Regions from separate parts of the Pseudoalteromonas sp. CR1 genome, predicted to be linked through region 1. Evidence: predicted binding sites of a transcription regulator. Region 1 holds the regulator's gene; each other region holds the start of a gene.
The links. Region 1 encodes ArgR, which controls arginine synthesis, uptake and breakdown. Its sites were predicted from a motif close to ANTGAATANNTATTCANT; they were not measured.
Positions count from the first base shown of each region.

Region 2: a site for ArgR is predicted at 1,994-2,011, ahead of KZZ04_RS05550 (arginase family protein). Genes of this name have one in related genera too.
Region 3: a site for ArgR is predicted at 2,079-2,096, ahead of argC (N-acetyl-gamma-glutamyl-phosphate reductase). Genes of this name have one in related genera too.
Region 4: a site for ArgR is predicted at 2,004-2,021, ahead of KZZ04_RS07150 (OadG family protein). Genes of this name have one in related genera too.

Region 1 is NZ_JAHXRM010000006.1:197,581-201,362, reverse strand. It holds gene KZZ04_RS07995 (ABC transporter ATP-binding protein) at 1-399, shown strand, start outside; gene KZZ04_RS07990 (Dyp-type peroxidase) at 447-1,346, shown strand; gene argR (transcriptional regulator ArgR) at 1,343-1,810, opposite strand; gene mdh (malate dehydrogenase) at 2,035-2,967, shown strand; gene ispB (octaprenyl diphosphate synthase) at 3,049-3,782, opposite strand, start outside.
Region 2 is NZ_JAHXRM010000004.1:69,894-73,675, reverse strand. It holds gene cdd (cytidine deaminase) at 1-785, shown strand, start outside; gene udp (uridine phosphorylase) at 847-1,602, opposite strand; gene KZZ04_RS05550 (arginase family protein) at 2,046-3,155, shown strand; gene KZZ04_RS05545 (amino acid ABC transporter substrate-binding protein) at 3,278-3,782, shown strand, end outside.
Region 3 is NZ_JAHXRM010000016.1:43,415-47,196, reverse strand. It holds gene KZZ04_RS14185 (ornithine carbamoyltransferase) at 1-146, opposite strand, end outside; gene argB (acetylglutamate kinase) at 154-921, opposite strand; gene argC (N-acetyl-gamma-glutamyl-phosphate reductase) at 921-1,931, opposite strand; gene argE (acetylornithine deacetylase) at 2,153-3,298, shown strand; gene panP (pyridoxal-dependent aspartate 1-decarboxylase PanP) at 3,351-3,782, opposite strand, start outside.
Region 4 is NZ_JAHXRM010000006.1:21,004-24,785, forward strand. It holds gene oadA (sodium-extruding oxaloacetate decarboxylase subunit alpha) at 1-1,704, opposite strand, end outside; gene KZZ04_RS07150 (OadG family protein) at 1,714-1,959, opposite strand; gene KZZ04_RS07155 (DUF1328 family protein) at 2,483-2,656, shown strand; gene KZZ04_RS07160 (hypothetical protein) at 2,708-2,899, shown strand; gene KZZ04_RS07165 (YcxB family protein) at 3,033-3,500, shown strand; gene csrA (carbon storage regulator CsrA) at 3,552-3,743, opposite strand.

The DNA.
Region 1 (3,782 bases):
GGCACGCCAGAGCAGCTTTTTGCTGCGCCTAGGTCAAAGGTGGTTGCAGAGTTTCTTGGTCAAGGCATATACTTACCCGCACAAGCATTAACGGCAACTGAATATAAAACACCTTTTGGTACTGTTGAGTCTGATACGCAAGCAAGCCACAATTCATGTAGTGGTGAGTTATATGTGCGACCTCATCAAATTGAACTGGTGAAAGAGTGTCAAAGTGACAAACTCAGTAAACGGGCTACAATATTAAGTCGTCGCTTTATTGGTTCTGCTCATATTTATAAAGTTGTCATAGCCGAGCAAACGCTTGAAGTTGCAGCGCAATATGGCCAATCATTTGAAATCAATGAGCAGGTTATAATAAAAATAAAACCCCACACAGTGAACTTTTTTGAATCGTAATCAAATGTTATTTACTGTGTTTATATCTGTAAAACTGAGGAATAACAATGGCGCAAGCGCAATCTGGGATTTGTGCTGAAGCAAACCTACATGGTTTGCATTTATTTTTTAATGTGTTTGATGGTCAAGACGAATCATTGCGCGCTAAACTAAAGCAAGTAAGCGCTATTGAAGAAGAGTTTAACGATCAGTTTTCAGAGTCAATGTTGTCATGTGTTGTTGCCATTGGTGCCCAATATTGGCCTCATATCCTTCCTGAATATATTCCTAGTGAGCTGCAAAGCTTTCCCAATATAAATCATTCAGATCACCAAATGAGTGTCCAACCGTGTGACTTGTTTGTGCAGGTGCGTTCCGATAGAGAAGATGTAAATCACTTATTTGCACTGCAAGTTTTAAAGCTTTTTGCACCTGATGTAGAGCTGGTGGAGCAAATTCGTAACTTTCGCTTTTTAGATGGCCGAGACTTTAACGGCTTTATTTATGGTGGCGATATGCCACATGGTAGAAAAAAACGAGCAACCGCGTTAATTAATAAACCAGGGTGTTTTGAAGATCAGGGAAGTTATATTCATGTTCAACGCTACAAACACGACTTAACTGTTTGGCAGCATTTATCGCTCAGTGAACAAGAACAAATAATGGGCCGTACACGCCTAGATAACACGTTAATAACCCCTGCGTTAAATACGAGCCATGCCACGCGCAGTGAATTAAAAGATGAAGAAGGGCAACCCCTTTTGTTGAATCAAAGTATGCCTTATGGTGATGTTTATGAACAAGGGATGTTATGCATAAGCTGCGCAAGCACTGGGACTGCATTTGAGGCTGTATTGAATAGCCGTTTAGGTGAGGGGGAGTGTTACGACCACTGGCTTGATTTTACTCAAGCCGATATGGGGTCAGCTTTTTTTGCCCCCTCAGTTGGGTTTTTAAAGCAAATTTAAACCGTATCAAACAAAATACGTACACGTTCAAGTGTTACGTCTATTTCAGAAATTTTTGCTGGAGCAATAAATATAGTATCGTCTCCGGCAATAGTACCGAGTACACCATCGGCCTTTCCTAACGAGTCAAGTAAGCGGGCAATAAGCTGCGCAGCACCTGGGCTTGTGCGAATAATGATCATCATTTCATTATGCATAATATCAATTACTAACTGGCGTAATGGGCTTTTAGCTGTAGGCACTCCCATTTCAGCGGGGAGGCAGTAAACCATTTCTTGCTTAGCATTACGGGTACGCACAGCGCCAAACTTACTTAACATGCGTGACACTTTACTCTGGCTTATATTATCAAAGCCTTGCTCTTTGAGAGCATCAACTATTTCGCCCTGAGAGCCAAAGTTTTCTTCTTTTAAAAGAGACTTAAACGCTTTTACCAATGCTTCTTGTTTATCTTGAGGTTGCATAGTCTTTATTCATTATTGTTATTTATGCTGTAAATACTACACAAAAATGAATAATTATGCAGCAGTTGTTTAGTCAACTTGACAGTTTGATGCGATAAACCACCAAAGTTTACAACTATGGTCGAAAATATCGCAAAATAGGCCCGATAAATTTGTTTTTAGGCGCTAATTTCATTATCTTAAGGGCCACAAGTATTTCCTACCTCAAATGACGGAGAATTCCAATGAAAGTTGCTGTATTAGGTGCTGCAGGCGGTATCGGTCAAGCATTGTCTTTACTATTAAAAACAGGCTTACCGGCTGGTTCTGAATTATCACTTTACGATGTTGCACCAGTTGTACCAGGTGTTGCTGTTGACCTATCACACATCCCAACTGATGTTAAAGTAGCAGGTTTTGGCGCAGACGATTTAAACAAAGCGCTTGAAGGTGCTGACATTGTTTTAATCCCAGCGGGTATGCCACGTAAACCAGGTATGGATCGTGCAGATTTATTTAATGTAAATGCCGGTATCATCAAAACACTAGCTGAAGGCATTGTTGCTAGCTGTCCTAAAGCACTTGTGGGTATTATTACTAACCCAGTAAACGGCACCGTACCTATTGTTGCTGAAGTGTTTAAAAAAGCAGGCACATACGATGCAAGCCGTGTATTTGGTATTACTACGCTTGACGTCATTCGTTCAGAAGCATTTGTTGCTGAACTTAAAGGTGTAGACGTTGCTACAGTTAAAGTACCTGTAATTGGTGGTCACTCTGGCACAACTATTCTTCCTCTTCTTTCTCAAGTTGAAGGTGTTACTTTCACTGAAGACGAAGTTGCTGCGCTTACTCCACGTATCCAAAATGCAGGTACTGAAGTAGTAAATGCTAAAGCCGGTGGTGGTTCAGCTACATTATCAATGGGTGCTGCTGCAGCACGTTTTTGTATGTCTTTAGTTAAAGGCCTACAAGGTGAAGAAGTTGTAGACTACGCATATGTTGCTGTTGAAGATGGTGATGCAGAGTATTTTGCACACCCAGTACGCTTAGGTAAAAACGGCGTTGAAGAAATTCTTTCTTACGGCGAACTTAGCGCTTTTGAAGAAAAAGCGAAAAACGACATGCTTGAGACTCTGAAAAAAGACATCAAAGAAGGTGTTGATTTCATGGCGTAATAGCCAAATTGAGCATTAAAAAAGCCTGCATTTGCAGGCTTTTTTGTTGATCTAAATTTATTTACATCGAGCCACTAAATATTAATGGTCACGGTCCACTGCTATGCGGGCTAAGCTGACTAATGCGTGTTTGTAATCAGATTCAGGTAAAAAGTTTAGGCAAGCAATTGCTTTATCAGCTTCTAATTCGGCTTTTTTCATTGTGAACTCTAAAGCATTGGTATGCTTTAACGCATCTAATATAGCCTCTAAATTGTCCATTCCGTTACTGTGCTCAATGGCGTCTCGGATAAGCTGTTTTTGCTCACTGTTACCATGTTGCATCGCATATATGAGCGGTAGGGTAGGTTTTCCCTCGGCTAAATCATCACCAATATTTTTACCTAGCTGGTCTGCATCGGCATTATAATCCAGCACATCGTCAACAAGTTGAAATGCCGTGCCTAGGTGCATGCCATACAAGTTTAACGCATTGAGAGTGGCTTCATCATTGTCGGTAATAATGGCTGCAAGCCCAGTTGCAGCTTCAAACAACTTAGCTGTTTTAGAGTAAATAACTTGCATATAGCTGGCTTCGGTTGTGTCTGGATCGTTGCAATTCATAAGTTGCAGCACTTCACCTTCAGCAATAATATTGGTTGCATCAGCAAGTATTTGCATAATTTGCATTTTGCCCAAACCGACCATCAACTGAAATGAGCGCGTGTAGATAAAGTCGCCAACTAATACGCTTGCAGCATTACCAAATTCAGCGTTAGCTGTAGGCGTGCCTCGGCGCAAATTTGACTCGTCAACAACGTCGTCGTGTAATAAGG
Region 2 (3,782 bases), on a different contig from region 1:
TGTGCAAAGAGTTTAATGTTTCAGTCGATTCATTATTACAAGGTTTAGTGCCTTTAGCGTCTGAGTTTTCGGTGGCTCCAGTATCACATTTTCATGTGGGTGCTATTGTCAAAGCCATGGATGAGCAGCAACAAATCAGCTTTTATTTTGGCGCTAATGTAGAGTTTGCTCATCAAGCGCTGAGTTTAGTTGTTCATGCAGAACAGTCTGCCATTAATAACGCTTGGTTAAATGGTGCTAAAAAAATTCTTAAAATTGCTATAAGCGATGCTCCGTGTGGCTACTGTCGCCAATTTATGAACGAATTAGCCGATGCGAAAGAATTTGATATTTTACTTCCAAGCCAACATTTTAAATTAGCAGAGCTATTACCTCACTCGTTTGGGCCAACCGATTTAGGTAACGAATTTAGCTTGTTTAATCCAAAACCTCAGTGTGCGGTTTTTGATGATGAACAGATTGAAGAGACTTTTGCTGGCTTTGCGTTAAATGCATATGTACCGTACAGCCAAAATTTTAGTGCGGTAAAAGTAAGTACATTTAATAATGGGGATTTTTACGGCAGTTATGCAGAAAACGCAGCCTATAGTCCAAGCTTATCGCCTCTACAAAGCGCGTTGAGTCAGTTCTTTTTAGCTGGCCTTAGTTTTGATAAGGAGACAGTGAAAGGCATCACACTGTTAGAAACGAAAGGGCACGAAAATCAAGCGGGCGTATCGAAAGCGGTACTATCGGGATTTACTGATTTGCCAGAGCTACAAGTAATTAGCGCTGCGCTTAAATAGAGTCATAAAAGCACAGCTAATAAGCTGTGCTTTTACATATCAATTTACTTATAAATAAATACTAACCGAGTAACACTTTAGCGGCTTCTAACACAACAGCCACTGATTTCCTTTCTATTTCACCGTGGTCAACGTTAGGGATTTCTTGACGAGTACGGTTAACTAATACACCGGCAACACAGGCAGCTTGCAAGCCAAGAGCTGCACACATAGTGAATAATGTAGCCGACTCCATTTCGTAGTTCATTACCCCTAGTTTTTGCCATTCTTCACAGCTACCTTGAAATGCTTTTGGCACATAACCAGAATGTGTATCGTAGCGTTCTTGGCCTGGGTAAAAAGTGTCGCTAGATGCAGTAATACCAATGTGAAAATCAATGTTTAAATTTTTACATGCTTCAACCATGGCCTGTGTTGCATAAAAGTCAGACACAGCCGGGTAGCTAAGCGGTGCAAAATGTTGGCTTGCACCGTCTAAGCGCACAGACGCTTGGCTAATTAATATTTCACCTTCATTAATGTGAGGCTGAATAGCACCCGTAGTACCAATACGTAAAAATTGACGCACGCCTAGTTGAGCAAGTTCCTCTACTGCAATCGATGTAGATGGGCCGCCAATACCTGTAGAGCATATAACAACTGAATGGCCATTTAATTGACCAAGATAAACATGAAACTCACGTGTTTGAGCAAGACAGGTTGGGTTGTCTAGGAATTTTGAAATGCGTGCAGCGCGATCTGGGTCACCGGGTACTATTGCAAGTTTTGCACCTTGTAGATCGTCAATACATAGTCCTAAGTGAAATACCTTTTCCATATCTAAGCCTTTTTAAAATAATTTTTTTCAATCTAGCATCTTTGCTAGAAACCTACCTTAAGTACAGGACGTATGTCCGTATTTATAAAATTGAGCGCGTGCCTAGGCCAGTAAAACAGAGCTGTAGCGTATTTTATGCACCAACTATGAATATTCAAGCACACTCATAAATTTATGATTTACGTGTGCAGTTGACTTGTGCGCGTAGACATTATAAGTATCACTCAATCAAGTGGTTAGTCATGAATGACAATCGCCAGTATTAATTAAAATTTACTAACTATCAGTGTGTTATGTTTTTATTTTAAGTTTTTTTAGAATTAATTTTAATGATACATACGTTAAAAAATTCCGATTTTTAATTTTTTAAAGTTTAGGTCTGTTTAATCATTTTGCATAAATAATCACTAAAATACGCACAGAACAATTCATAAGGATTTATTATGAGTCAAGAAATTCAAGCATTTAATAGTAAAGTAGAGCACTGCTTATGTGCTCCTGGCGATGGTGTTTTTACCGTTAATACTGCAAAAGAGCGAAAAGCGGCACTTCGAAATAAACTGTATGGTCAAACCGAAAATGTAGATAAGCTATGGCGCGAATCGTTAAATGAGTTGCCTCACTCTCCCCATAAAGCGGTCATGCTTGGAATTAGTTCTGATTGTGGTGGCGGTATTTTACGTGGTGCCAATTGGGGGCCTTTGTTTGTTCGCTCAGCATTAATTGATCAGCACCCTGAATGTCATTCGTTCGACTTAGGCGATGTGCGTGTTATTCCGCATTTGTTACATGACAAATACCTAAACGACGCAACTATCTCTAATTGCCAAAAAGCGCTATACGGAAACGAAAATAACGACTACTACGTAAGTCCGTTATCAATTACTGAAGATGTGTGCGACAGCTTTTACGCGACGTTCAAAGATAAGGGTATTTTTGGTATTGGTGGCGACCACTCTATTAGTTATCCATTAACCAAAGCGTATTTAAAAGCTAAACGTGAGCAAGGTAAGCGCACAGCTATTATTCATTTTGATGCGCACACCGATTTGCTTGTGGAGCGCTTGGGTATAGATTTATGTTTTGGCTCTTGGTGTACACATATTTTAGAGTTTTTACCTGCACCCCATCACTTAATTCAATTTGGTATACGTTCAAGTGGAAAACCAAAATCACACTGGGAAAACACATTTGGGGTTAAGCAACATTGGGCGCATGAAATTATTGAACGCGGTGCAGCCGCTGTTGCTGCAGAGACTATCGCGCAACTAAAAGCGGATAATGTTGATGAAGTGTATGTAAGTTTTGATATTGACGCACTCGATGCCGAATTTGCTTCTGCAACCGGTACACCGGAAGATAACGGTTTAACACCAAAGCACGCGCTAGACATTTTATCGGCCATTGCCGATGAGTTTCCTATTACGGGCGCTGATATGATGGAAATAGCACCATTTACCGACAGTTCACTTGTGGGCCAAGCAAGTTCTGAGACAACATTAAAAGAAGGCGCAAAAATTTCAGCGTTTTTAATTAATGCGATGAATAAATAAGTGCTTAAAAACTAATACTATTGACTTAATCTTATTTTATTAAATACTCAAAACTAGCAGTCTACAAAGCCTCAACTATATTTATTGAATAATTCCACTAATTTAGTTGAGGCTTTTACCCAATGAAGGGATTCGTTTTTTTACTTTGTTTTTTATACCCTATTGCGCATGCTAACGAAATTAATATAGTTACGGAAGTTTTCCCTGACTTTCAATATCTCGATGCAAACAAGCAATTGGCTGGTCGCTCTGTAGAAAAGGTAAAAAACGCCCTTAATGCTGCTGGTATTAGTTACACTATGTCGGCTAACAATTGGAGTGTGTCTTATAACGCAGCCCTTCGAGATAAAAACACCTGTATTTTCTCAATTGTTCGTTTGCCACCAAGAGAAAATAACTTTGTGTGGATAGCTGAACTTGAAGAGTTTGAGTCAGCGATTTATGGGCTGAAATCTCGAGGCATAAAGTTAAAGACTTTACATGATGCCAAGCGCTATAAAATAGCAGTATTAAGAGATAACTTTAGCCATCATTATTTACTTGAACGCGGTTTTAACGAAACCCGGCATCTGTTGCTGATTGATAACTTAGATAAAATAGATAAGCTAATTAGTGCACGCCGTGACA
Region 3 (3,782 bases), on a different contig from region 1:
TGCTTTTCAAATAGTGTAACAACTGACTTACCCGCTAGTACTTGGCTGTATTTCTCGGGATTTGCTTTTAAATCACGCGCTAGCTTTAATAAATTAAGTACGCCTTGTTGGTCTAATTCTAGACCCGTTAAAAAATTCTCTAACATGGTAACCCTATGGTGTAATCTTTGTTCCGACATGCTCGCCTTGCAGCAAAGCAGTTAAATTTTCTGGCTTTTGCCAGCTGGAAATATACACACCGCGTCGTAAGTGTAGGGCAGCGTGAAGACTGGTCTTAACTTTGACCTCCATCCCGCCCACAATTACTCCCTCTGCAATTAAAGTCTCAATGTGATTTGTGTCAAGGTGATGTAACGGCTGCTTATTAGCGTCAAGTACGGCCTCTACATCGGTCATAAAAATAAATTCTGCATTTAAATTATTGGCGATAGCTGCCGCCGCCTCGTCAGCATTTACGTTGTACCAAAGCCCTTGTTCATCAAATCCTATTGAGCTAACAATAGGTAGGCGCCCGACGTTTAGTAAATCGTTAATAATAGAGTCATCGTTGCTTTCGCACTTACCTACTAAACACAATGCTTTGAGCTTTTGCGATGCGGTTACGCCTGCTTCATAAAGGCTTAAGCCAACAGGCTTGTGGCCAGCAGAAATAGCTTGAGCCATTAGCTGCTTGTTTGCACAACCTGCAAGTGCACCAACTATATGCGGCATTTGTTCAGCAGGGCTAATACGTAAACCTTGATGTTTAGCACTAACAAAACCTGCCTCTTTTAACCATGTATCGACTAATGCCCCACCACCATGCACAATTACAAAGTTATGGTTTGGCTGATTAGATAACACTTCAAATAACGCGTGAGCTGCATTTTCAGTATTAAGTACAGCACCGCCAAGCTTAATAACCCACGTTTTTTTACTCATTACAACGCTCCTTTTAAGCCTGTGGTATGGTTTAAACCCATAGATAAATTAATACATTGCAGAGCTTGCCCCGCTGCACCTTTAAGTAGGTTATCGATTGCCGCAACAACAATTAATTGCGAGCCTTGCTGCTGCCATCCAATATCAACGTATGGCTGCTTTGCAACCCCTTTGATTGATGGAATTTTATTGCCTAACAAACGAATTAAAGGCTCTTTTGAAAGCACATCATAAGCCGTTGCTACTTGCTCACTTGTCACCTCAGGTTTTAGTTGCACGTAAATCGTTTCTAAAATACCGCGAGCAAAGTTACCTAAATGAGGTGTAAATAAAACCTTATGGCCCAGGTGCTGTTCTATTTCTGGTCCGTGACGGTGGTTAAATAAACCATATGGCGCTAGCGATACTTCACAAAAATGAGTACCTACACTGGCTTTACGCCCTGCGCCGGTAACACCCGATACTGCATTAATAATAATAGGTTGTTCGCTCAGTAAGCCTGCGAGCTGTAGTGGCTTTAACGCATTCAGTGCCGCTGTAGGGTAACAACCCGCAACAGCCACTAACTTTGCATTTGCAATTGCATTGCTATTCCACTCTGCTAAACCGTATGCAGATTCATTTAGCAGCTCAGGGTGCTTATGTTCAAAGCCATAATAAGTAACGTAATCGTCATTACTTGCTAGGCGGTAACCACCCGATAGGTCAAACACCTTTTTGCCCATCGCTAAAAATTGCGGCGCTAAATCTACACTGACTTTATGGTCGGTACACAGGCATACGTAATCTGCATTCGCGTTAATATCGTCAAACGCTGATTTTGTAAGAGGAAGTAAAGGAATATCAAGTAAGCCTAAGTGTTCTGGGTATAAATCACTCAGTAATTTATGTTTGTCTAGGCTACCTTCAGATACATAACAACCTGATAAAGTTAAATTTGGGTGTTTAGCAATAAAGCTTGCTAGTTCTGCGCCGCTGTAACCACTTGCGCCAATAATCACTACATTCATTATTTACTCGTTATCTTAAAATTTATTACTACTTACTTATGTGTTCGCTTACACTAGCTTAGGTGCTAATTAAGTCTTATTTATTAATGAATTTTGATTATCGTCGCATTATCTTCATGGTGTTACTTAATATATTTATGCTTAAAAAGTGAATTGATATTCATCATAAATACTTTTATATTGTTATGCAATTAAATTGAATAATTATTTTGGGAATTTTTATGTCTCTGCCTTCGTTTATTTCTATGTATCAGCAATTAATTGCAGCCCCTTCTATTAGTGCGATTGAAGACAGCCAATGTATGAGCAATAAAAGTGTTATCGAGTTACTTGCACAATGGTGTGAAACTCTTGGCTTTACGTGTGAAATAATAGAACTTGAAGGTAAAAAAGGGCGTTATAACTTATTAGCAAAACGCGGCGTTGGCGATGGCGGTTTAATGCTTGCTGGGCATACCGATACAGTACCGTTTGATGATAGCCGCTGGAATCACAACCCATTTAAATTAACCGAACTCAATAACAAACTCTATGGCTTAGGCAGCATTGATATGAAAGGATTTTTTGCTTTTGTGCTGCAAGCTGTAAGCGAGTTGGATGAAAAACAACAAACACAGCCTATTTTAATACTTGCTACCGCCGATGAAGAAACCACCATGGCAGGTGCTCAACAAATTTGTCAGCACCCAAATTTAAAACCAGCGCGCTGTATTATTGGTGAACCCACTGATATGACACCGGTATTTACACATAAAGGCCATATGAGTACAGCTATAAGGGTCGTTGGTCGCTCTGGGCATAGCTCCGATCCCGAACGTGGTCTAAACGCCATTGAAGTTATGCATAAAGTGACTTCAAAATTACTGACCTTGAAAGAGCAATTAAAGAATAAGTATTCACTAAATCACTTTGAAATACCTTACCCTACTTTAAATTTAGGTAATATTCATGGTGGCGACAACGCAAATAGAATATGTGGTTGTTGTGAAATGCATATTGATATGCGCCCACTGCCAGGGCTTAGCGTGCAAGAGTTGCAAGCTTTGCTTCTTGATGCAACAAAAGAGATTAACGAACAATATCCTAACTCAGTGAGTGTATTTGACCTGCACGACCCAATACCGGCATTTACAGGCCATACCGACAGTGCGCTAGTTCAACTAGCAGAAAAAATAGCAGGCCAAAAAGCCATTGCTGTTAATTACTGTACAGAAGCCCCGTTTATTCAACAATTAGGCTGTGAAACCATTGTTATGGGGCCGGGTTCAATTAACCAAGCGCATCAACCTGACGAATTTTTAGCAATGGAAAAAATAAAGCCTTCACAGCACATCATTAGCAATATTATAAAAGCCTGTTGCTTTTGACTAAGCAAAAAAAAGACGCGAAATAGCGTCTTTTCTATAAATGCGGCATTTACTATTTCATGTATTTGCTTAAATACTTTTTAAATACAGGGTCTGTTTTAGCAAGCTCTTTTTGCTCAGCTAATATCTCTTTTAAAATCACACCCGAGGTAAGCGGGTTAGCCAGTACAACCCTAAACACAACCGTAGGTTGATTATCGTATTGAGCTGGGGTCAAACGAGTGCGCGACACAAATGAACGACCTGACTCACGCTGACGTTTTTGCATACTGGCTGTAAAACGATTTAGTGAGGCAAAAATATCAATCCGTGTTTTTTCATCTGCCTCAGCAATCGCTTGTTTTATTTGTTTTGGCACATAGCGATAAGTAAGCAAGCACAGTTCAGGTTCTGAAATAAGCTCGAAATCTTCATCTGCTTTTATTAAATCAGCAAAGTATTTTGCTTTTTTAATGCTTCTATCGATTAGCATTTCATAGCCTTT
Region 4 (3,782 bases), 180 kb from region 1:
ATGCATTGCACGTACTTCAGTTTCCATTTTCATGGCTTCCATAATCACAACAACATCACCTTCGTTTACAACCTGACCCGCTTTCACTTTAACTTTAAAAATATTACCTGCTAAAGGTGCATTTAGCGTTTCACCCGAAGCCACTGAAGCAGACTGAGGTAAATGCTCTGAATCTTTTAATGTGACCTCTTTAAGTTCACCGCCTTGCGCTACGACAACGTCGTAAACTTTACCGTCTACCTTAACGCTGTATTGCTCAGCCTTAACACTATTACTACTTGCTGATGTCTTAGCTGGCGATTTACTTGTGTTATTTTCTTCGCTTGGTACCGGTTCAAATGCATCAGGATTATTACGGTTTTTGATGAATTTTAAACCAACCTGTGGGAATAACGCATAAGTAAGTACGTCGTCTATTTTATCCTCAGCAAGCGTTAAACCTTGCTCTTGTGCTTCTTTTAATAGCTCAGCTTCAAGTGTTTCCAGCTCAGGAGCAATGTTATCAGCAGGGCGACACGTAATAACGTCGCTGCCATTGAGTACGCGCTCTTGCAGCTCTTTATTCATTGGAGCTGGTGTTAAACCATATTCGCCTTTTAAAACGCCTGCGGTTTCTTTAGTGATAGTTTTATAACGCTCACCTGTCAGCACATTAAGTACAGCTTGAGTACCCACAATTTGTGATGTTGGTGTAACAAGAGGAATAAAGCCTAAGTCTTCGCGTACACGCGGTATTTCAAGTAGTACTTCGTTAAGCTTATCAGCGGCACCTTGCTCTTTAAGTTGGTTTTCCATGTTAGTTAACATGCCACCTGGTACTTGAGCGAGTAAAATACGTCCATCTACGCCTTTTAAACTCCCTTCAAACGCTGCATATTTTTTACGAACATCTCTAAAGTAAGCTGCAATTTCTTCAAGTTGGTTTAAGTCAAGCTCAGTATCTCGCGCTGTACCTTCAACAATTGCTACAATGGTTTCTGTTGCTGAGTGACCGTAAGTCATACTCATAGACGAGATAGCGGTATCAAGCATATCAATACCTGCATCAATCGCTTTTTGGTACGTAGCAGTACTTAAACCTGTTGTAGCATGGCATTGCATAGCAATTGGAATCGACACTGTTTCTTTCAGCGCTTTTATAAGCTCTTCTGCGTCATATGGCTTTAACAAACCCGCCATATCTTTAATACAAATTGAATGACAACCCAGCTCTTCTAATTGCTTGGCTAGCGTTAACCACATATCAAGTGTATGAACAGGGCTTACCGTATACGAAATAGTACCTTGAGCATGAGCACCTACCTTAACAGCTGCTTTAATGGCTGTTTCTAGGTTACGTACATCATTCATTGCATCAAAAATACGAAACACATCAACACCGTTTTTGTGTGCGCGCTCAACAAACTTTTCAACAACATCGTCAGCATAATGGCGGTAACCTAATAAGTTTTGACCGCGTAATAGCATTTGCTGCTTAGTATTTGGCATCGCTTTTTTAAGCGCACGAATACGTTCCCACGGATCTTCACCTAAATAACGAATACAAGAATCAAAGGTCGCACCGCCCCACGATTCAATTGACCAGTAACCTGCATCATCTAATTTACTTGCAATCGGTAGCATGTCATCTAAGCGCATACGCGTGGCAAGTAATGACTGATGCGCATCACGAAGAACCAATTCTGTTAATTTTAATTTAGCCATGTGTGCCCCTTATTTGTTATTTGATTTGTACTGAGCAATGGCAGCACTAATAGCAGCGATGTGCTCATTTGGCACACCTTGAGATTTAAACGATGGTGACTTAACTGGAGTCGCAACTTCAGCAGGGCTAAAACGCGCCACTAAGTTAGACATTATTGTAACTGCGCCAATTAATATCGAAAGAAAGACAAACACTCCAACCATACCTGTCAGCATTAAGCTACCAGCGGTTGTAAGTACAGCACCTATATCCATTTTTCTCCCCTTGAAACCCATATCGAAAATAAAAAGTCGATTTAGTTAAATATTTATTCACTAGATAATAACAAAACAAATATCTTTGTCTAGCCATTGTAAATTGGTAAAACCAATTAAAATAAAAATAACATATAACCAAATTTATTAACCAGAGTAAAAACCCTTACCCATCAACACCCCATAATACACACAAAAAATACTCACTATATTTATAAGCTATAGCTGAATTTTTAACAAAGCCGAATTCCCCGTACTTTACTGAACCTAAAATCACTCATAATGTGTAGAAAAAAACAAACTTGTTAATTGGTCTTACCAAGAGAGGCTTTTTTAAGCATCTTTAAATTGCAACCTATACTTGTGTGTGAATAAGTTACACAACCCAACGTAAAAGTTACCAATTTAACAAAGTCAAAAAACAAACAAAAACACGCAAGATACTGATATAAAACAAAAATACATTATGGCACAGTACTGGCATTAACTATTGTGTACAAATTTGATAACCAAGGAGAAAACAATGTTACGCTGGACAATCACATTTTTAGTTATTGCTTTAATCGCTGCAGTGTTGGGTTTTGGTGGCATAGCAGGTGCCGCAGCTGGTATAGCAAAAATTATATTCTTTATTTTTATAGTACTTTTAGTTATTTCGTTAGTTTCGGGTGCGCTACGTGGTAAATCGCCCAGGTAGGCATATACTCAACTAACACTACAATTTTATTTATTTACAAGGAATTACATTATGAACTCTACAACTTTAAAAGCAGCACTAATTGGTCTTTTCGCAAGTTTTTTCATCATGGGTTGTCAAGATAACAACGCAGAAGAAGCCGGTGAACGTATCGATGAAGTAGTAACAGATGTACAAAATTCTGTTGAAGATACGTGCGAAGAAGTGAAAGAAGGCGTAAACGCTGAAGAAACTAACTGTTAATCGTTAGTATATTATTAAAAAAACGGCTCTTAAGCCGTTTTTTTGTGCCTAAAATAAATGCACGCATTATAAAGCTGCTCATTCATAAGCGAACTTGCTAAAATATATAAAACGATTTTTAAAGCAAGGCACTATGTCATTTTCAACCACCTACACACTTGATAAACCCTACTTTTACGAATGCTTTGACGAGTCACTTCCTTACAGCAAACGCGCACAACCTAAGTACTTTTTACTGGTACTGTTAGTCTCGCTTGGTTTATTTAGCATTTACGGTTTAGCTGATCATTATTTAGGAACATTTTTGATCATGGTTGCTGTGCTTGAATGCGTTGCTTTTTATTACCGCAGGCCATGGTGGGTGACCAGACAAATGTTTAGCCGAGCATCAGGTTCTGAGGTTACACTCACTTTTGATGATGAAGGCATTAAATCGGCAAACCATTACAAAAGCTACCAACTAGCTTGGCAAGACATCGCTGAGGTAATTGAAACGCCACGGGGCGTGTTAATTAAAAATAAAAACAGCCTGCAATATATTTCAAAGCAAATACTCACAGATGAAATGCTCGATTTTATAAACAAAAAAGCCACTCAATGAGTGGCTTTTTGACTTAACTAAATAATTTATTTAGCTAGGTATACGTGTTGATTAAGCATTGCCCGGATTAGGGTTAGACTTTTCAGCTTGTATACGCATGTAAATTTCTTCACGATGCACTGATACGTCTTTTGGTGCGTTTACACCAATTCGAACTTGATTTCCTTTAACACCTAAAACGGTCACTGTTACTTCGTCACCGATCATAAGGGTTTCACCTACTCTACGAGTTAGTATTAGCATTCTCTTGCTCCCATGTTCCAATTAAAATTATAAGATTCC